Regions from separate parts of the Pseudomonas sp. NFX224 genome, predicted to be linked through region 2. Evidence: riboswitches for the same ligand, from Rfam matches in the RefSeq annotation. Region 2 holds a riboswitch; the other holds the start of a gene.
What was found. A riboswitch is a leader RNA that binds a small molecule or an ion and turns the genes downstream of it on or off. The one in region 2 is predicted to bind cobalamin.
Positions count from the first base shown of each region.

Region 1: it holds a riboswitch for cobalamin, as region 2 does, so the genes downstream of both, cobO (cob(I)yrinic acid a,c-diamide adenosyltransferase) here and cobW (cobalamin biosynthesis protein CobW) in region 2, are expected to answer to the same signal.

Region 1 covers NZ_CP183416.1:4,766,542-4,777,182, reverse strand. Annotated here, with positions in the region: gene bluB (5,6-dimethylbenzimidazole synthase) at 1-631, opposite strand, end outside; gene ACNYC6_RS21885 (cobyrinate a,c-diamide synthase) at 628-1,935, opposite strand; gene cobO (cob(I)yrinic acid a,c-diamide adenosyltransferase) at 1,932-2,543, opposite strand; cobalamin riboswitch at 2,626-2,860, opposite strand; gene ACNYC6_RS21875 (hypothetical protein) at 3,013-3,597, shown strand; gene ACNYC6_RS21870 (PQQ-dependent sugar dehydrogenase) at 3,665-4,978, shown strand; gene ACNYC6_RS21865 (O-methyltransferase) at 4,983-5,636, opposite strand; gene ACNYC6_RS21860 (C40 family peptidase) at 5,655-6,191, opposite strand; gene ACNYC6_RS21855 (C40 family peptidase) at 6,358-7,005, opposite strand; gene hda (DnaA regulatory inactivator Hda) at 7,232-7,936, opposite strand; gene ACNYC6_RS21845 (AI-2E family transporter) at 8,134-9,207, opposite strand; gene ACNYC6_RS21840 (DUF2066 domain-containing protein) at 9,245-10,309, opposite strand.
Region 2 covers NZ_CP183416.1:408,917-419,557, reverse strand. Annotated here, with positions in the region: gene ACNYC6_RS01750 (fatty acid cis/trans isomerase) at 1-6, shown strand, start outside; gene nfuA (Fe-S biogenesis protein NfuA) at 153-737, shown strand; gene cobM (precorrin-4 C(11)-methyltransferase) at 907-1,653, opposite strand; gene ACNYC6_RS01735 (cobalamin biosynthesis protein) at 1,737-2,150, opposite strand; gene ACNYC6_RS01730 (CbtA family protein) at 2,147-2,860, opposite strand; gene ACNYC6_RS01725 (CbtB domain-containing protein) at 2,872-3,066, opposite strand; cobalamin riboswitch at 3,187-3,412, opposite strand; cobalamin riboswitch at 3,650-3,862, shown strand; gene cobW (cobalamin biosynthesis protein CobW) at 3,961-5,031, shown strand; gene cobN (cobaltochelatase subunit CobN) at 5,035-8,856, shown strand; gene ACNYC6_RS01710 (ATP-binding protein) at 8,920-9,927, shown strand; gene ACNYC6_RS01705 (vWA domain-containing protein) at 10,047-10,592, shown strand; gene ACNYC6_RS01700 (FadR/GntR family transcriptional regulator) at 10,598-10,641, opposite strand, start outside.

The DNA of each region.
Region 1 (10,641 bases), 2.2 Mb from region 2:
AATTCTCGTACAACAATTCGCTCAGAGGGCGCGCCTGCGCCCAGCCTTCGAGCACCAGCATCGGCGCCGGATAGAATTCCTTGACCGGCCCCAGGCACAAAATGGCCAGTGGTTTGGCGCCGGATGGCAGGCCCAGCAAATCCGCGAGGGCTTGCGGTTCGAACAATGAAACCCAGCCCATGCCCAGCCCTTCTGCACGGGACGCCAGCCACAGGTTCTGGATCGCGCAGGACAACGAAGCCAGGTCCATTTCCGGCAATGTGCGGCGCCCGAAGATATGCCGCTCGCGATCATCCATCAGCGCGGCGACCAACACTTCCGCGCAGTCGTTGATGCCTTCGACTTTGAGCTGCATGAACTCGTCGGTGCGCTCGCCGAGGGCTTCGGCGGTGCGGATGCGCTCTTCTTCCACCAGCGCCTGGATCTTGCCGCGCAAACCGCGATCGCTGATGCGAATGAAGCGCCAGGGTTGCATCAGGCCGACACTCGGCGCCTGGTGCGCGGCTTCGAGCAGGCGCCGGAGCAATTCGGGCTCGACAGTGCCGCCGCTGAAGTGACGCATGTCGCGGCGTTCGGCGATGGCGCGGTAGACGGCTGCGCGGTCGTCTTCGGAGAAGGCGTTGTCTGTCATGACCTCATCGCTGGCGTAAACAACGCAGCAATCGCCGCTGGGTTGGACGGAAAATAAAAGTGCACATAAGAGGCCGTCATCCGCCCCTCGCGATAAACCGCCTCCGCCCCGCGCCCACCGTTAGGGCTCAAGCCTCGGGCAATCGGCGTCAGTTCGGTGGTGGTCAGCGAGTGGTGATAGGTGTGCCCGCGCAGCGAACCCTCCGGCAGTTCAACCGCTTGCAAGGCCAGCGCGGCGAGGCGTTTTTGCATCACCGCGTCACCGCTCAACAAACCCACCAGCTCTGCACGAGTGCCTTCGACATCCGTCAGCGAATCGAGCAGATAAAGCATGCCGCCACACTCGGCCAGCAATGGTTTGCCCGCTGCGTGGTGCGCGCGAATCGCGCTCAGCATGGAGGTGTTTTGCGAGAGGGCCACATGGTGCAATTCCGGATAACCACCCGGCAGATACAGGCTGTCTGCTTCCGGCAATTGTCCGTCGCGGATCGGCGAGAAAAACAGCAACTCGGCACCCATCGCCCGCAGCAAATCGAGACTGGCGCCATAAGTGAAGGCGAATGCTTCATCACGGGCCACGGCAATGCGCACGCCAGCCAACAGCGGTTCGGCGGCGATCACATCCGGCGCGGCGAACTGCACCGCTGGCGGCAACGCGACTTCGCAACTGCTGGCCAAGGCATCGGCCGCCGCGTCCAGACGCACATCGAGATCGTTCAACTCGCTGGCCTGCACCAGTCCGAGGTGGCGACTCGGCAATTCGATCCCGGTTTCCCGGGACAATGCGCCGTACCAACGCAGACCTTCAGTGAGGCTGCCTTCGAGCAATTGCGCATGACGCAGGGTGCCGACGCGATTGGCCAGCACACCAGCAAACGGCAAGTCCGGCTGATAACGCGCCAGCCCCAAAGCCAATGCGCCAAACGTCTGGGCCATGGCCGTGCCGTCGATCACGCCGAGTACCGGCACACCGAAATGACGCGCCAGATCAGCGCTGGACGGCGTACCGTCGAACAGTCCCATCACGCCTTCGATCAGAATCAGATCGGCTTCGCCCGCTGCCTCCCACAACAGACGACGACTTTCCTGCTCGCCGACCATCCACATGTCCAGTTGATAGACCGGCGCACCGCTGGCGCGCTCGAGGATCATCGGGTCGAGGAAGTCCGGGCCGCATTTGAAGACGCGCACCTTGCGCCCCTGATTGCGATGCAAACGGGCGAGCGCGGCGGTGACGGTGGTCTTGCCCTGACCGGAGGCCGGCGCGGCAATCAGTACCGCCGGGCAATGTCGAGGTTGATTCACAGCTCGACGCCTTTTTGCGCTTTGATGCCGGCCTGGAAGGCGTGCTTGATCATGCCCATCTCGGTGACGGTGTCAGCCAGTTCGATCATCTCCGGCTTGGCGCCGCGACCGGTGACCACCACGTGCTGCATGGGCGGGCGCGCCTGCAAATCGCTGAGCACTTGATCGAGATCGAGGTAACCGTGCTTGAGAGCGATGTTCAATTCATCCAGCACCACCAGGCCGATCGACGGATCGCGCAGCAGTTCCTGCGACACGGCCCAGGCGGCTTCAGCGGCAGCGATGTCGCGTTGGCGGTCCTGGGTCTCCCAGGTAAAGCCCTCGCCCATCACATGAAAACGCACCTGCTCCGGAAAGCGCCGGAAGAACAGTTCTTCGCCCGTGCTGTTGCGTCCCTTGATGAACTGCACCACGCCGCATTGCATGCCGTGGCCCATGGCGCGCGCGAGCATGCCGAACGCCGAGCTGCTCTTGCCCTTGCCGTTGCCGGTCAGCACCAGCAACAGGCCGCATTCGTTCGGGGAATTGGCGATACGTTCGTCGATCACGGCTTTTTTGCGCAGCATGCGCGCCAGATGACGTTCGTCACGATCAGGGGTATCAGTCATGGGGGAGCTCTCCGTTGAGGCAGGAATAACGGCGGGCAGGCACAAGAATAGATGGCAAGAAGCCTGGCATCGCCCACCGTGATGCCGCTTGGATGGATCAGGCCGGTCTCCGGGCTCATGAGCGGCGCTGGCCGGACTGCGTGCCTTCCCATGTCGACAGTCGACACAGTGGCGCAAGACGCAGTTTTCACTCATTTACCGTTGCGGGGGCAGCGCCGGGATCGCAGGGGCTTCATGGATTGAAGCGACCACTCACCGACTTCCCTGTTTCACTCTGTCGACCCAAGCCACAGAGCACCTGAAACAAGCCGCGAAGGTTAGAGGGTTGGGGGGGGAGCGTCAATTGAAGACGGGGCGCGCGAGTGAATAACTGCCGCCGATCAGCAATTTGACGTCAATCTTGTGCCACACTCCCAGCAGTGATATCAAAGAGCCACAATCTCACAACACAATAACAAGGGTGAGCCCCATGCAAGGCACGATCATCAGCAATCCGAAGCTCGAATTCCTGCGCCCGGTGCTGGAGCGCTGGTTTGACTGTATCGACCGCTACAACGCCGTGCGCGGCGATAACGAAACGCCCTACTGGCTCGACGAAAAGGCCAACCTCGGCCTGCTGTCCTGCGCTGCGTGGATGGCCGAGATGATCACCCTGCAACAATCGCCCACCCGCAAACAGATCGAAGAAGGCGAGCGCAACGCTCGCGCCGACCTGTTCATCGCCACCGCCGAAACACGCGCCTGGTTGCAGGCCACGCAACGCTGGCCGCGAGTCAACAGCTTGAACCTGACCCAGGCGCTGCACGACATCACCAGCGATGCCAAACGCATCAGCTACGCCAGCGACCTGAAACTCGGCTGCCTGTTCGTCGCACCGCAAAAACTCCAGCATGGCGCCACCCCGGAAGAACTGCAGGACATGGTCGACGATCTGCAAAAAGAGCACGCCTGTGCCGTGGCCTGGTATTTCCCCTATGCCTATCGCAAATTGCACAACGAAGCCGGCCACTATCACCCAGGCATTGCCGTTCTGCTCAAGGAGGCGCGCAACTGAAGGTTGAACCATCCTGCATCCACGCTTCTCTATGAATAAATCAAGGCACTCATAGGGAAGATCAGCCATGCGCACGTCTCAGCTCGTATTCGTTGTCGCTCTCGCCGGAGGGCTCGCCGCTTGCGGTGAAACCTCCAGCGTGCAAGTCTCCGACGGCACCGGTCCGTCACCCAAGTTGCCCGAACCCAACAAAACCCTGTTCCCGACGATGAACATCGCCCCGGCGATCGGCTGGCCGGACGGCGCGAAACCCGTCGCCGCCAGCGGCACGCAAGTGGCCGCGTTTGCCGAGGGCCTTGATCATCCACGCTGGTTATACGTGTTGCCCAATGGCGACGTACTGGTCGCCGAAACCAATGCACCGCCCAAACCCGATGACAATAAAGGCATCAAGGGCTGGATCACCAGGAAAGTCATGGGCCGCGCCGGAGCAGGCGTACCGAGCCCGAACCGCATCACGCTGCTGCGCGACACCAACCACGACGGCATTGCCGAAACCCGCACGGTATTCCTGGAAAACCTCAATTCGCCTTTCGGCATGACCCTGGTCGGCAATGACCTGTACGTCGCCGATACCGATCGACTGCTGCGTTTCCACTATGAAACCGGCGACACGACCATCAAGTCGCAGCCGATCAAAGTCGTCGACCTGCCGGGCGGAACGCTGAATCACCACTGGACCAAAAACGTCATCGTCAGCCAGGACGGCAGCAAGCTTTACGTGACCGTAGGCTCGAACAGCAACGTCGGCGAAAACGGCATGGATCAGGAAGAGGGACGCGCGGCGATCTGGGAAGTGGATCGCGCCACCGGTAACCACCGGATCTTCGCCTCAGGCTTGCGTAACCCCAACGGCATGGCCTGGGAACCGCAAAGCGGTGCGCTGTGGACGGCGGTCAACGAGCGCGACGAAATCGGCAGTGACCTGGTGCCGGACTACATCACCTCGGTCAAGGACGGCGGGTTTTATGGCTGGCCGTTCAGCTACTACGGCCAGCACGTCGACGTGCGCGTCGAACCGCAAAACCCCGACCTGGTGGCCAAGGCGATTGCGCCTGACTACGCCGTCGGGCCGCATACCGCGTCACTGGGCCTGACGTTTGCCGAAGGCAACACGCTGCCGGCGCAGTTCAAGGAAGGCGCATTCATCGGCCAGCACGGCTCCTGGAACCGCAAGCCGCACAGTGGCTACAAAGTGATTTTCGTACCGTTCAGCGCCGGCAAACCGGTCGGGCAACCCGTGGACGTGCTCACAGGTTTCCTCAATGAAGATGAAAAAGCCATGGGCCGGCCGGTGGGCGTGGTGATTGATCAGCAGGGAGATTTGCTGGTGGCCGATGATGTGGGAAACAAGGTTTGGCGAGTGTCGGCGATCAGGTGATGTGTCAGCGCTTACGACAAAGCGTCAACCCATCCCCCAACGGCAACAACGACAGGTCCACCCGCGCATCCTCCTTCAACGCTCGATTGAGCGCCTGAATCGCGCGGGTGTCTGCGCTATCTGGATTGTCCTCCAGCACCCGGCCGCTCCACAGCGTGTTATCGAACACCGCCAACCCACCGACCCGCAGCAACCGCAGCGCATGCTCCAGATAGGCGGGATAGTTGGCCTTGTCGGCATCGATGAACATCAGGTCGAACTGGCCTGGCTGGGCCAACTTGCCGAGGGTCTCCAGCGCTGGCGCCAGACGCAGATCGATTCGCCCGGCCAATCCGGCTTCCTGCCAGTAACGGCGGGCCGTGGCATTGTAATCGCCGGGAATGTCGCAGCAGATCAGCGAACCGTCATCCGGCAATGCCGCCGCCATGCACAGGGCGCTGTAACCGGTAAAGGTGCCGACCTCCAGCAACCGCCGGGCGCCGGTGAGTTTCACCAACAACGCCAGAAACTGCCCCTGCTCCGGCGCAATCTGCCAGCGCGCCATGGGCAGCGCCTGGGTTTCGTCGCGCAAACGCTTGAGCAGCGGTGTCTCGCGCAGGGACACGTCGAGCAGATATTGATACAGCGAATCGTCGAGATTGAGCGTGCGAGCGGTCATGACCACAACCTCTGGCTATTACGGATTGCGCGCCAGATGCTCCGGTTGCAGGACGCGTTTGGCGCTCAGGTAGGCTTTCTGCCAATACGCCTTGGACAAGCTGTCGAGCTTGACCGTGCCGCCCGTGGCTGGCGCATGGACGAAACGACCTTCGCCGACGTAGATGCCAGCATGGCTGACCTGGGAACCGCCATTGGTGGCGAAGAACACCAGGTCACCCGTTTGCAGGCCTTCCTTACCGACGTTGGCCGCTTGCATGGAAATCATTTCACGGGTTGTGCGCGGCAGGGAAATGCCAGTGACATCACGGTACACGTAGCCGATCAGCCCACTGCAATCGAACCCCGAATCCGGCGTGTTGCCGCCCCAGCGATAAGGCGTGCCGACCAGGCCCAACGCGCGAAACAACACATCTTCCGCTTCAGGCGAAAAGGCTTGGGATGGACCGAATACGATGGGGGCGCGAACCACCGGCGCTGGCGGCGGTGTGTGACTGGCGCAAGCGCTGAGCAGCGCTGCGAGGAACATGATTGCGAGGCGGGCCGACGTCGACATAAGCAGAGCATCCTGATCTGGCTGCGGCTTTTTTCTGCTGGGGACGCAGAAAAGAAAACCGCCTGCGCAGTACGCAGGCGGTTTGCCATCATTGATAGATCAGAATTCTAGCGCTTATCAGGCAAACTTCAAGTAAGACTTTAAGTTAACCTTACAAACTGTCCGCTTACTTGCGTGCGGTGACGATCGGAGAAGCGCCTGGAGCCATGGCGAGTGCGCGCTTGGCTTCGATGAAGGTCTTGCTCCAGTAGCTGTCGCCCAAGCTGTCGATCCGCACACCACCGCTGCGGCGGCTGCTGGAATGGATGAACTGGTTGTCACCCAGGTAGATCCCGGCGTGACTGACGCGACCGCGACGGCCATTGGTTGCGAAAAACAGCAGATCACCCGGCTCAAGCTTGCTGCGCGAGACCAGCGGTGCGTCGACGTTGATCATTTCGCGGGTGGAGCGCGGCAGGTTCATGCCGGCTTCCTCACGGAACAGATAACCGATGAAACCGCTGCAATCGAAACCGGCTTCAGAGGTGCCGCCGAAACGGTAACGGGTACCGATCAGGGACATGCCGCGTTCGAGGATGCTGTCGGCCAGAACCGGTAGCTGGTAGGACTTGCCGTCGGAAAAGGCGGCCAGTTCTTTTTCGGTGGCCACTTCTTCCTGGTAAAGAGAGTCTTGATAACGAACGGAAGACTGGGCGGTAACCGAGTTTTGAGCCTGCTGTTGTTGCGCTTGCTGCGACACTGGAGAGTGGGCAGCGCAACCGAACAGCAGGGTAACGAGTGCGAGAGGCACGAGGGGTGCAAAGCGATTTAGCATGGGCACGACCGTGGCTGATAGTTGTAAAGAAGCCGAGACTATGCCCGCTATCAACCTCATTTGCAAATTCAATCGATCTTTTTGTGACTTCTCGGTTTCTCGTTTACATCTAAGCGCTTAAGCCCATTTTGATCGTTCGCGCAGCCTGCACATTGCAGGAAAGCGGATTTTCTGGCGCCTGAAATATGCTTTAAACCGTTGCACACCCCGAATTTGCCCGGCTCAGCTACCAGCCCAGGGTTTCTTTCAGGAAGGGGATAGTCAGCTTGCGCTGCGCTTGAAGGGAGGCCTGATCGAGCTGTTCAAGCAACTCGAAAAGCGCACTCATGCTGCGGGTGCCGCGAGTCAGAATGAAATGCCCGACTTCATCCGTCAGGTGCAGGCCACGACGGGATGCGCGCAGTTGCAGGGCACGCAATTTGTCTTCGTCGGAGAGCGGGCGCATCTGGAAGATCAGCGCCAGGGTCAGGCGGGATTTGAGGTCCGCCAGTTTCACCGGCAACTCACGCGGAGAGGTCGACGCGGCAATCAGCAAACGCCGACCGCTGTCGCGCAGACGATTGAACAGATGGAACAGCGCCTCTTCCCAATCCGCCTTGCCTGCCACTGCATGCAAGTCATCGAGGCAAACCAGTTCGTACTGTTCAAGGTTGTCGAGGATTTCGATGCCGCGATCCATCAACTCGGCCAGCGGCAGATACACCGCCGGCTCCCCCATCTGTTCGAAACGCAGGCAAGCGGCCTGCAACAGATGCGTGCGCCCTACCCCATGCTTGCCCCAGAGGTATATCAGGCTTTCGGTCCACCCGGCGTCGGCTTCGCACAGCCGCTCGACATAGCCGAGTGCAGCGGCATTGGCGCCTGGGTAGTAGTTGATAAAGGTGGCGTCGTCACGCAGACGCACACCTAGGGGCAGCTGAATCGGTTTCATGCTGACTGAACAGTTCCAAAGGAACCGTTAGTGGCCTCTGTGTAAAGTTTGCGAAGTTTATACCCGTGAAGCCGACCGCACAATGCGACAGACCACAAGCAAAATCAAAGGTTTGCGTTGACGCTCCGGTTTTATGACAGTTTCTTTGGCGCTGCGGGTGGCAACCCGGCATCAATTCGGGTTGCCTGCGTAGCAGTCTAAAGCTCCGGCTCGTCAACACCGCTGTAGATATCTGAATCCTTATACAAATCATGAACATGACGCACCAGCACCATGATCACCGCCGCCACCGGCAACGCCAGCAAAACACCGGTAAAACCGAACAACTCACCGCCGGCGAGAATCGCGAAGATCACCGCCACCGGGTGCAGCCCGATGCGATCCCCGACCAGTAACGGCGTCAGCACCATCCCCTCAAGCGCCTGACCGACCATGAACACTGCGACGATACCCGCCATCGGATACAGATCGCCGCCGAACTGGAACAGGCCAGCAATCAATGCCGCGCCAATGCCGATGACAAACCCCATGTACGGCACGATCGCCGCCAGACCGGCAATCAGGCCAATCAACAGACCCAATTCCAACCCCACCAGCATCAGGCCCGCAGCGTAGATCACGCCCAGCGCCAGCATCACCAATAATTGTCCGCGAACGAACGCCCCCAGCACTTCATGGCACTCACCGGCCAGCATCACTGCCCGTTCTTCGCGATCACGGGGCAGCAGGCTGCGGATCTTGGCCATCATCAGGTCCCAATCGCGCAGCAGGTAAAAACTCACCACCGGAATCAGCACCAGGTTCGCCAGCCAGGCAATCAGCGCCAGGCCCGATGCCGTGGCTTGAGTCAGCACCACGCCGACAATGTCCGTGGTTTGCCCCATGTGCTCGCTGATGGCTGCCTTGAGCTTGTCGAATCTCCAGAAGCCTTCCGACAGACCAAATTTCGATTGCGCCCATGGCAGCGCGGTGTGCTGCAACCAATCGAGCATCTGTGGCGCCAGTTCATACAAGCGGAACAGCTGTTTGGCGAGCATCGGCACCAACACCAGCAACAGCGTGGTGACGATCAGAGTGAACAATGCGAACACCGTGATCACGCCCCAGGTCCGTGACAGCCCGGCCCTTTCCAGCCGGTCCACCACTGGATCGAACAGATAAGCCAGCAGCAACGCCACCAGGAACGGCGTGAGGATCGGATGCAACAGCCAGATAAATGCGCAGAGCAAAACCACTGCACCCAACCAGAACCAACGCCGCGTATCGCCCATAAACCACTCCATTGCTTCTATATAAAGAAAGAAAAACCTACCAGCGGAAACTCATTTGCGGTGTCGGTGCCGGCGCAAGCGTCACGACAGGCGCCGCTGCACCGTCGGCTGCCGGCGGAACGGGAGCCGAAGCCGGAGCGGCTGCCGGCGCCACTGCAACTTCCTGCAATTTCGCCAGCGACAATTGCGCCCGCAACTGCTCGGCACTGCCGTTGACCCGATAAAGAATCCGGTCGCCATCGACGCTTTGCGGACGCCCGCCAAAAGGCTCAAGCAAACGCCCCAGGGCTGCATAACGCTCAAGATTCATGCCCTTCACTTCCAGCAATTGCGGGGTCGAAGCCCCAGGCTTGGCGACGAATCGCGGCGCCAGTCGCTCGTTGACCGCCAGCATCACGGCGTCCGCCACGGCCGCCTGATCCGCACCTTGAACGTTGCCTGCCTCTTTTTGATCGCCCAGCCACAAACGCCATTTGGCTTGCCACTGCCCCCCCTCTTCACGGGCGTGCACCGCCAGCAAGGCGTCGGCATTGTAACGTTCCGAGGCGCTGCGCAGCGGCGTCGGATCAGCACTTTCCAGATTCGGTGCGGTGGCGACGATCTGTTCATTCAGATCCGCCAGCGGCAAACGTAATGGCAAGCCACGGTGTTGCGCTGCACGGCGCAAGGGTACCGCACTGGCCTGGCCATCACCCACCAGGCTCGAACCTTCGGTGTTGTCGTTCAACCACCAACCGAGGATCGACGGCCGATTGGCGCCCCACATCGCCAGCCCGGCGCGGCGCAATGCCTGTTCGGTGGTGCCCGGATCGAAATCGACCTTCAGGACTTCCGGCGGTCCGGCGTCATAGCCAAACTGAGTGATGATTTGTTGCGGGTCTTTGCGGACCGCCGCCAAACCCGGACTTTGCGCCGCCTTGGGGTCGCCCGTCAGGCGCAAGACCAGTGTATCGAGGGCGCGCTGAGTCGCCTGGTCGCGCTCTTCCGGCGACTGGCCACTGACCGGTTCGCGAACTTGATAAAGGCCTTTAACGGTTTCGGCATGACTGACCAGGCTGACCAATGACAAACAGCCTACAAACAAGAATTTACAAAAACGCATGGAAGATTCCTGACGACAAGAGCGGCTGGAACAGATCGCATGAGACGATCGAGCAGGGCTGTGACCATCGCCCGGCGCAAAACATTCACACGTCCTGGGTAAGTTTTCGCACTGTCATAACGATAGACGGTTAATGGCGATACCTTGCTCAGGTCAGGAGGATGCCATCAACGTAAAAGAATTACGGTTTTTTTAGGCGGATATGGCCCTGCCGTCGGCCTGAGGATGGCCGCTGCCCTTCAAGCCTGATAAAATCGCGCGCCTTCGCAGACCGGCAACAGCCGGGCACCCTCGAAATTCGTGTGAGGCAATCGCCTTCGTCGATTTCGGCG
Region 2 (10,641 bases):
CTTTGAGTGATCGCCGACCCCTGCAGGAGCGAGCCGGCTCGCTCCTGCAAAAAACCAGGGGAAATCAGTGTTTCTTTTCCCGACAAAAATACTAGGACTTTGTCCGCGGCGATGATTGGCGTAAACTGCGCCCAAGCCTGCGAGGAGTTTCCATGACCGCTATTACCATCACCGACGCCGCCCACGATTACCTGGCTGATCTGCTCTCCAAGCAGAACACCCCGGGCATCGGCATCCGCGTCTTTATCACCCAGCCTGGCACCCAGTATGCAGAAACCTGCATTGCCTACTGCAAGCCGGGCGAAGAAAAACCTGAAGACACGGCGCTGGGGCTGAAAAGCTTCACCGCTTACATCGATCACTTCAGCGAAGCCTTCCTGGACGACGCGGTTGTCGATTACGCCACCGACCGCATGGGCGGCCAGCTGACCATCAAGGCTCCAAACGCCAAAGTGCCGATGGTCAACGCCGACAGCCCGGTCAACGAGCGCATCAATTATTACCTGCAAACCGAGATCAACCCGGGGCTGGCCAGCCACGGCGGTCAGGTCAGCCTGATCGACGTCGTTGAAGACGGCATCGCCGTTCTGCAATTCGGCGGCGGTTGCCAGGGCTGCGGCCAGGCAGACGTCACCTTGAAGGAAGGCATTGAGCGCACCTTGCTCGAGCGCATCCCCGAGCTCAAGGGTGTTCGCGACGTGACCGACCACACGCAGAAAGAAAACGCCTACTACTAAGGTGTTCGCTGCGAAATGAAAAAACGGCGCTGTGGCGAGGGAGCTTGCTCCCGCTTGATGGCATAGCCATCACAAAGTCAGCCAATGCATTTTCCCGTGATGAATGTGTTAGCTGATATTGGGACCGCTTCGCGGTCCAGCGGGAGCAAGCTCCCTCGCCACAGGTGCTTCAGGGCCTATAAAGATGCGCATGCCCTGCGCGATACAGCGACGATTCGCTGAAATGGTCGCTGCCCAGCACCCGACCCACCAGAATCAACGCCGTACGACGGAAGCCCTTGGCTTCAACCTTCGCGGCAATGTCCGCCAGCGTCCCGACCACCCAATCCTGATCCGGCCAGGTCGCCCGGTGCACCACTGCAATTGGGCAATCCGCGCCGTAATACGGCAGCAGTTCCTCGACAATCTTCGTCAGGTGATTAACCCCCAAATGAATCGCCATGGTCGCGCCATGCTGCGCCAGACTGGAAAACTCCTCGCCCGGCGGCATTGCGGTTTTGTCGGCGTAGCGGGTCAGGATCACGCTTTGGGAGATGTCCGGTAACGTCAATTCGGCGCCCAACAGTGCCGCACAGGCCGCGGTTGCGGTGACGCCGGGGATGATTTCGAACGGAATGCCGAGCTCGCGCAAGTAGCGAATCTGTTCGCCGATAGCGCCATACAGGCTCGGATCGCCGGAATGCACCCGCGCCACATCCTGGCCGTTGGCGTGGGCGGTCTTGATCAATTCAATGATCTGTTCCAGGTGCAGTTCGGCGCTGTTGACCACCGTTTCGGCGTGATGGCCTTCAAGCACTGCAGCGGGCACCAGTGAGCCGGCATAGATGATCACCGGGCAGCTGCGAATCAGCCGTTGGCCTTTGACGGTAATCAGTTCCGGGTCGCCGGGACCTGCGCCAATGAAGTAGACGGTCATCGTCGGTTCCTGTGGGAAAAAGGGTCTGCGCAAGGCTTCAGATGAAGATTGCTCATGATCGAATGCGCGGATTATCGGGGATTTTATGCGGCGCTGGCCAATGCCAGCGTGGCCTGGGCATATTTCTGTCGCGGGATCAGCAGCTTTGCCGGTGCATTGGCCAGTTGTTCGGCCAGGGCCAGGGCGGCGCTTTCCGCCACGCCATAGCATCCGGTGCGCTCGAATGCGATCTCGGAATGGTGACTGAGTTGTGGCTGATAACCGGCCAGTTGTTCGCTGCTGAAATACATCAGTGGCAGCGCCAGTTGCGCGGCCAATTCCATCAGCGCCGGTTCATCACGCTTCAAGTCGATACTGGCCAAAGCCTTGATTTGATCCAGCCCGATTCGATGCGCTTGCAACGCCTGATCCAGCAGCGCCCGCAACGTATTGACGGGGCAGCCGCGCTGGCAGCCCAGGCCGACCACCAGGGTCGGCGCTGTGCTGACATCAGTCATGCGTGGTATTGACCATCGCTTTTGCGGCGGAACAACCAGGCGCTGATCAGGCCCAAGGCCAGCCAGAACGCCACGTTGGTCAGCTGCGAAGCGATTTTGAATTGGGCTTCGAGTGCTTCCGGCGCGAGCATCGAATGCACTTCCGGTTGCGGGGCGCCAATCACATGGGGAACGGCGATGATCGCCGCGCCAAGGACTTTCATCAGCCAGTGGCGGCTGAACACGATCAGGGCGATGCCGACAGCGGTGGACGCGGCAGTGCCGATCCACCAGAACTGCCGCTGCGCCAGATCGGCAGCAGCGGTGCCTGGCAGTTCAGGCGGCAGGCCGAGGGTCGGCGCCAGCACGAAGGTCGCATAACCGGCCAGGCCCCAGAGCAGGCCCTGAGAGGTTTTGGTCGGTGCGCGCAGGGTGTAGAGGCCAGCGAGCATCAGTGCGAAACCGACCGCCACCACCAGATTGCCGCCAGTGGTCGACAGCACGCGCTGCCAGCCGTCTTCCGGCTCCCAGGCTTCGGCATCGTGGGTGTGAGCGGCGGCAGCGCCCTCGGCGTGGGCATGTTCGTGGACTTCAACAGCGGCCGGTTCGGATTTCTCGTAGGTCTCGGCCTGCAAAATCAGCGGCGACACCCAGAAACTTTGCAGCAGGGTCAACAGCAGGGCAGCGAGCAGCCCGGTGAAACCTGCGGTTTGCGCAATACGCTTGATCATGTCGGCAGGTCTCAATGGCACGGGAATGCGGAGCTGTGGCGGGTATCGTGAGCAGCGTTGTGCACCGCTTCAATGTGCGAGAAACCGGCGAAGTACACCAGGCACGCGCCGAGGATCGACGCGCAAACGGCGGCGGTCAGGCGTTGAGTCAGGGTTGTGGTGGCGCTGGAAGAGCTGCTGTGGCCGGTGCTGCTGATGATCGACATGGCGTTTCCCTCTGGTCTGTCAGCGGGGAATCAAAAGCGCATGCAGAGTCTCCGCACGAACGGGCGCGCAGAGATTCGAACAGCGCCCGCCCACCGCGGGTTTGTCATTCAGTGATTGTGTTTTCACTTTGTGTTGCGGGCCGGTCTCCGGGCTCGCGAGGGGCGCAGGCCTGAGCCTGATCCTGCAAGCATCACCTTCCCATGCCTGGTTGGCACAGTGGATCTGACGCTTCACTCGCTTACCGTTGCGGGGGCAGCACCGGACTGACATGGCTTTGAGTAAAGCACATGATTCACCGGTTTCCCGTTTCACCCTGTGAAGGGCACCCGTAACAAGGTGTGTAGGAGAGCATGGGCAGGGGTTGGGCGTCAATTGGCAAGGGTTCGCATTTAAGGGTCTACACAAACCAATTGTGGCGAGGGAGCTTGCTCCCGCTGGGTTGCGAAGCGACCCCTCTTACCATTATCCAGGTAAAATCTGCACTCCTGATTTGCGACGGCTTCGCCGCCGAACGGGAGCAAGCTCCCTCGCCACAGAGGATCGCAATCAACCTGCGGACATTGACCCGCCCCAATACCATGCGTAGCCTTGCGCTTTCGAGGTTCTTCGGCGTTTGTCGAAGCTAAGAAGGGAACGCGGTCAATGCCGCGGCTGCCCCCGCAACTGTGAACGGTGATGTTCGCTGCCACGCCACTGCACGCTCAACCCTTGAGCCCGCGGGAAGGCGCAGCAAACGCCAGTCGAACGACTGGCACACCGTCAGCCAGGAGACCTGCCTCGATACAGATTCTCACTACAACCGGGCGGGGTGATCCGGTGGCGAACGCTTCCGGCGCGCAGGTGCGTTGCCGGTACTCGTCCCGTATGCCCGCCACCTTGCCAAAGGGCATCCGATGAAAACACTGGCCAAACTTCCCGTCACCATCGTTACCGGCTTCCTCGGCTCGGGCAAAACCACCTTGCTGCGGCACATGCTCGACAACGCCCAGGGCCGCCGCATCGCGGTGATCGTCAACGAGTTCGGCGAGCTGGGCATCGACGGTGAAATCCTCAAGCAGTGCTCCATCGGTTGCACCGAAGAAGAAGCCAGCGGCCGCGTTTATGAACTGGCCAACGGCTGCCTGTGCTGCACCGTCCAGGAAGAATTCTTCCCGGTGATGCGCGAACTGGTCGCCCGTCGTGGCGATCTCGATCACATCCTGATCGAAACCTCCGGTTTGGCCCTGCCAAAACCCTTGGTGCAAGCCTTCCAATGGCCGGAAATCCGCAGCGCCTGCACCGTCGACGCGGTGATCACCGTGGTCGACAGCCCGGCCGTAGCCGCCGGCACCTTCGCCGCGTTCCCGGATCAGGTCGACGCCCAGCGCAAACTCGACCCGAACCTGGACCACGAATCGCCGCTGCACGAGCTGTTCGCCGACCAACTGTCCAGCGCCGACCTGGTGATCCTCAACAAGGCCGACCTGATCAGCCCGGAAGACCTGGCCCGCGTGCGCCTGGAAGTCGCTGAAGAATTGCCGCCAGCGGTGAAAGTCATCGAAGCCAGCAGCGGTCGCCTGCCACTGGACGTGCTGATCGGCCTCGGCGCCGGTTCCGAAGAGCACATCGACAGCCGTCACAGCCACCACGATCACCACCATGACGGTGATGACGATCACGACGACCACGATCACGATGCCTTCGATTCGATCTCCATCGAATTGCCGCAAGCCGACGAAAGCCTGCTGATGGACGCGTTGACCCAACTGGTGGTGCAACACGGCATCTTGCGCGTCAAAGGTTTCGCCGCCATCCCGAACAAACCGATGCGCCTGCTGATTCAGGGTGTGGGCACGCGTTTCGACAAACACTTCGACCGTCAGTGGGGCGCCGAAGAGCCGCGTGTCACCCGTCTGGTGTTGATCGGCCAGGCACTGGACGCCGCACTGCTCGAAGCGCAATTGCGCGCCGCGCTCAGCGTGTAACCCATGCACCTGCTCAGGACCCAGCCCGGCGGCTTCGTGTCGGATGACAACATCGCCGACCTTGGCCAAACCCCCGCCGAGCTGGTGATCCTGTGCAGCGGCGACTCCAGCCTGGCGCTGCTCGCCGAAGCGGCGCAGCAGTTGCCCGACGATTACCCCAGCGTACGTCTGGCCAACCCGATGCAGGTGCAGAACCATGCCTCGGTCGACTTGTATGTCGATGAAGTGCTGCGTCACGCCAAGGTGATTCTGATCTCGCTGCACGGCGGCATTGCCTATTGGCGCTATGGCGTCGAGCGGTTGGTCGAGTTGTCGCAACAAGGGGTGCAACTGATTCTGGTGCCGGGGGATGATCGTCCCGACCCGGAGCTCAGTGACCTGAGCACCGTCGGCGTCGATGATCGCGACCGGCTCTGGCAGTATCTGCGTCAAGGCGGCATGGGCAACGCTCTGGATTTCTTCCGCTGTCTGGCCAACCGTTGGCTGGCGCGGGATTATGTTTGGACCGAGCCGCAAACCCTGCCACGCACGGCGATCTACCATCCCGATAAAAGCCCCGCAACACTGCAGGATTGGCAAGTCGACTGGCAGGCCGGTCAACCGGTGGCGGCAGTCTTGTTCTACCGCTCGCACTTGCAGGCGGCGAATACCGGATTCATCGATGTTTTCTGCCAGCGCTTGCAGGCGGCGGGATTGAACCCGTTGCCAATTGCGCTGGCCAGTTTGAAGGAGCCCGGCTGCCTTTCGGTGGTCGAGGATTGGCTGGATGAAGTCGAAGCGGGGGTGATTCTGAATACCACTGGTTTCGCCCAATCCAGCCCGGAAGCGCCGCATTTACGACCGTTTCGCCGTAATATCCCGGTGATTCAGGCAATTTGCGCCCAGGACAACGAACCGGGTTGGCGCGCCAGTGAACAAGGCCTCGGCCCGCGTGATCTGGCGATGCACATTGCGTTGCCGGAACTGGACGGGCGGATCATCAGCCGACCGATCAGCTTCAAGGATCTGGCATGGCGCAGCGAGCGCAGTCAGTCCGATGTGGTTTGTTATCGGCCACAACCGGAGCGCATGGATTTTGTCGCCGAACTGGCGCGACGCTGGATCGATCTGGCGCGCCTGCCCAACGCAGAAAAACGCGTGGCGCTGATCCTTGCCAACTACCCGACTCGCGACGGTCGTATCGGCAACGGTGTCGGTCTCGACACGCCGGCTGCGGCGTTGAACATCCTGCGGGCGCTGCACGCCGAAGGGTATCCATTGCCAGCCGACTTGCCGTACAGCGGCACCGCATTGATCCAGCAACTGCTCGGCGGTGTCAGCAATGACCTGGACACGATCGACCAGCGTCCGTGCCAGCAGAGCCTGGCAATGGATGAGTACCTGACAATGTTCACTGCGTTGCCCGAAGTCAATCGCGCAGCGGTGCTGGAGCGTTGGGGCGCGCCTGAAAGCGATCCGATGTGTCGCGGCGGGCGGATGATGATCGCCGGTCTGCGTTTCGGCCTGACCTTCGTCGGCATTCAGCCGGCGCGCGGTTATCAAGTGGACCCGAGCGCGGTGTATCACGACCCGGACCTGGTGCCGCCCCACGGCTATCTGGCGTTTTATTTCTGGCTGCGCAACACCTACGGCGCTCACGGCGTGATCCATGTCGGCAAGCACGGCAACCTTGAATGGCTGCCGGGCAAAGGTGTCGGGTTGTCCGAGCATTGCTGGCCGGATGCGTTGCTCGGTCCGCTGCCGAATATTTACCCATTCATCGTCAACGACCCGGGCGAGGGTGCTCAGGCCAAGCGCCGCACCCAGGCAGTGATCATCGATCACCTGATGCCGGCGCTGACCCGCGCCGAAACCTACGGTCCGCTGCGCAATCTAGAGCTATTGGCCGACGAGTATTACGAAGCACAACTGCTCGATCCGCGCCGCGCCCGGGAATTGCAGCGCGACATCCTGCAACTGGTGCGCGATACCCACATCGACCGCGAACTGCAACTGGACGAAAAGCTCGATAGCGACGCCGATGCGACGATTTGGTTGCCGCGCCTGGACACTTACCTGTGCGACTTGAAGGAATCGCAAATCCGCGACGGCTTGCATGTGTTTGGCGAGTCGCCGGTCGGTCGCTTGCGCCTCGATACCTTGCTCGCGCTCTTGCGCATTCCGCGCGGCGATGGACGCGGGGCGCAATCGAGTTTGCTGCGTGCGATGGCCAAGGCGTTTGCCCTGGGGTTCGATCCGCTGGATTGTGCGTTGGCCGAGACGTGGACCGGGCCGCGACCAGGCGCGTTGTTAATGGTCAGTGATGAGGTATGGCGTACGGCCGGCGATACCCGAGAACGCCTTGAGCTGTTCGCCGCACAACTGATCTCGCAGACCCTGAATGACCCCTGTGGGAGTGGGCCTGCTCGCGATGGAGCGTCAGCCGCGTTGATGTCGACTGGCACACCCTCGGGAGCAGATTGGGTTGAAGTCCAAGCCATCTTCGACAGCCTGCGCGATGTCATTGCACCGCGCCTCGATGCCTGCGGCCCGGCAGAAATGCGCGGTCTGCTCGACGCTTTGCACGGTCGTTTCGTCCCGGCCGGGCCCAGCGGCGCACCGAGTCGCGGTCGTCTAGATGTGCTGCCCACCGGGCGCAACTTCTATTCGGTGGACGTGCGCAACCTGCCGACCACCACGGCTTGGCGCATCGGTTTCCAGTCGGCCAACCTGATTCTTGAACGGCACTTGCAGGATCACGGCGATCATTTGCGCCAGCTCGGCCTGTCGGTCTGGGGCACGGCGACCATGCGCACCGGCGGCGACGACATCGCCCAGGCCATGGCATTGATGGGTGTGCGTCCGGTGTGGGCCACTGGTAGTCAGCGGGTCGACGACTTTGAAATTCTGCCGCTGAGCCTGCTCGACCGCCCGCGAGTCGATGTCACTTTGCGAGTGTCGGGTTTCTTCCGTGACGCTTTTGCCAATCTGATCCGTTTGTTCGACGCCGCTGTACAAGCCGTCGCCGCGCTGGATGAGCCGGACGACCTCAATCCGTTGGCAGCCAAGGTCCGCGCCGAACGAGAAGTGCTGCTGCAATCGGGTCTCGATGAAGAGGCTGCAAAGCGTCAGGCCGGTTGGCGGATCTTCGGTGCGAAACCCGGTGCCTATGGCGCAGGTGTGCAGGGCGCGATCGACGGTCGCCTGTGGCAGAGTCGTGAGGATCTGGCCGAGGTTTACCTGAATTGGGGCGGTTACGCTTATGGCGGTTCCGACGAAGGCACCGTGGCCCGTGAGCAGTTTGCCCAGCGTCTGAGCCAGGTGCAGGCTGTGCTGCAAAATCAGGACAACCGCGAACACGACTTGCTCGATTCCAACGACTATTACCAGTTCCAGGGCGGTATGCTCGCGGCAGTCGAAAGCCTCAGCGGTGCCGCGGCGGCCAGTTACCATGGCGATCACAGTCAGCCGGACTTGCCGAAAATCCGCACGCTCAAAGAAGAACTGAATCGGGTGATTCGCTCGCGGGCGGCCAATCCGAAGTGGCTCGACGGGGTCAAGCGTCACGGCTACAAAGGCGCGTTCGAAATGGCGGCGACGGTTGACAACCTGTTCGCCTTCGACGCCACCACGCAACTGATTGACGATCACCAGTACGCCTTGCTCGCCGATGCCTACTTGCTCGACCCGAGCACCCGGGATTTTGTCCGGGAGCACAATCCCCATGCCTTGCGCGACATGACCGAACGCATGCTCGAAGCGCAACAACGGGGCATGTGGAAAGAGCCGGGCGAGTACCGTGCGGCGCTGGAAAACCTGCTATTGGATATAGAAGAAGATGGCTGACCGCATCGCTCTCACAGGGATGAAGGTGTTCATGACATCACCGACCATGACTGAGACAGAACAATGACCGACACCCCGCATTTCCCGCTCTCCGCCGTGGTCGGCGCCGACGATTTGAAGCTTGCGTTGTACCTGACCGCCATCGACCCGAAGATCGGCGGCGTGCTGATCGAAGGTCCGCGTGGCATGGCCAAGTCGACCCTGGCCCGGGGCCTGGCGGATCTGCTCGCCAGCGGTCAGTTCGTCACTTTGCCCTTGGGTGCGACCGAAGAACGTCTGGTCGGCACCCTCGACCTGGATGCGGCCCTGAGCGAAGGTCGTGCGCAGTTTTCTCCCGGTGTACTGGCCAAGGCTGATGGTGGCGTGCTTTACGTCGATGAAGTCAATCTGCTGCCCGATCACCTGGTTGATCTACTGCTCGATGTGGCAGCCAGCGGCACCAATCTGGTGGAGCGCGATGGTATTTCCCATCGGCATTCGGCGAGGTTCGTGTTGATCGGCACCATGAACCCGGAAGAGGGCGAGTTACGTCCGCAACTGCTCGACCGCTTTGGCTTGAACGTCGCGCTCAGCGGACACACCCAGCCTGCCGAGCGCGGCCAGATCATCCGTCGACGCCTGGATTTCGACAGCGATCCCGAAGGCTTCTGTGGCGAGTGGGAAAGCGAGCAAGCGAACCTGCGCGAGCGTTGTCAGAAGGCGCGCAGCGCTTTAGCGAACATTCCCCTCGACGATGCAGCGCTGGCGCACATCACCGAGCGCTGTTTTGCTGCCGGGGTCGATGGCTTGCGGGCGGACCTGGTCTGGTTGCGTGCCGCACGTGCCCACGCGGCCTGGCGCGGGGCGAGCAGCATTGCCGAGGAAGATATCGACGCCGTTGCCGAATTCGCCTTGCGCCATCGCCGTCGCGAACACACACCGCCCGCGCCGCAATCCGCGCCAGCGCCGCAACAGGCGGCTGCGCAAAACACCCATTCGAGCGAAGGCCAGGGCCAGTGGGGCGAAATGCCCGCTCAAACGCTGCCCATCGGCACCCGACGTGAAGTGCCGAGCTGGCCAAAAAAGCCCTAGGCATTCGCCCTCGATCTGACGCGGGGGCGAATGCCAGACCCCGCGCCGGACAGCTGGATCACGGCAAACAAGGCAAGCGTCACGCCGCCCGCAACGGCACGGTCAACTGGCCTGGCACGCTGCTCAATGGCCGACCGCGTCAGCACTCAGAGCTAGTGTTCCATCTGCGCACCCGTTCGCCCCATGAATTGTGGCTGGTGATTGTCGACGCCTCGGCGTCCACCCGCCGTCATCAGGCGTTGAGCGATGCCAAGGGTTTGCTTGCGCAGCTGTTCGATGACGCCTATCGCCAACGCGCGCGCCTCGCTTTGCTGACGGCCAGCGGGCAAGTGCCGAAGTGGCAGGTTCAAGGGTTGAAAGCGTCCAGCGGACTGCGCCATTGGCTCGATGGCCTCGGCGCGGGGGGCGGCACACCGTTGCTGGCAGCGTTGGGCGAAGCGGGACGCTGGCTCACTGCGCGGCAGAAGCGTTTTCCGGCGGAGCAGCAACGGCTACTGCTGGTCACCGATGGGCGGCTGAAGGACTGGCAGACGTTGCCCGTGCTTGAATGTCCGGGCCTGCTGATCGACATCGAGCGCGGGCCGATTCGGCTCGGTCGCAGCAAGGTGTTGGCGGCGCAGTTGCAGTCCGATTATCGACACATCGACGAACTGCTACCGGGCTGAAGCGGTCAGGCAGGATCGCTACCCAACACCACATTCAACGCACTGCGCG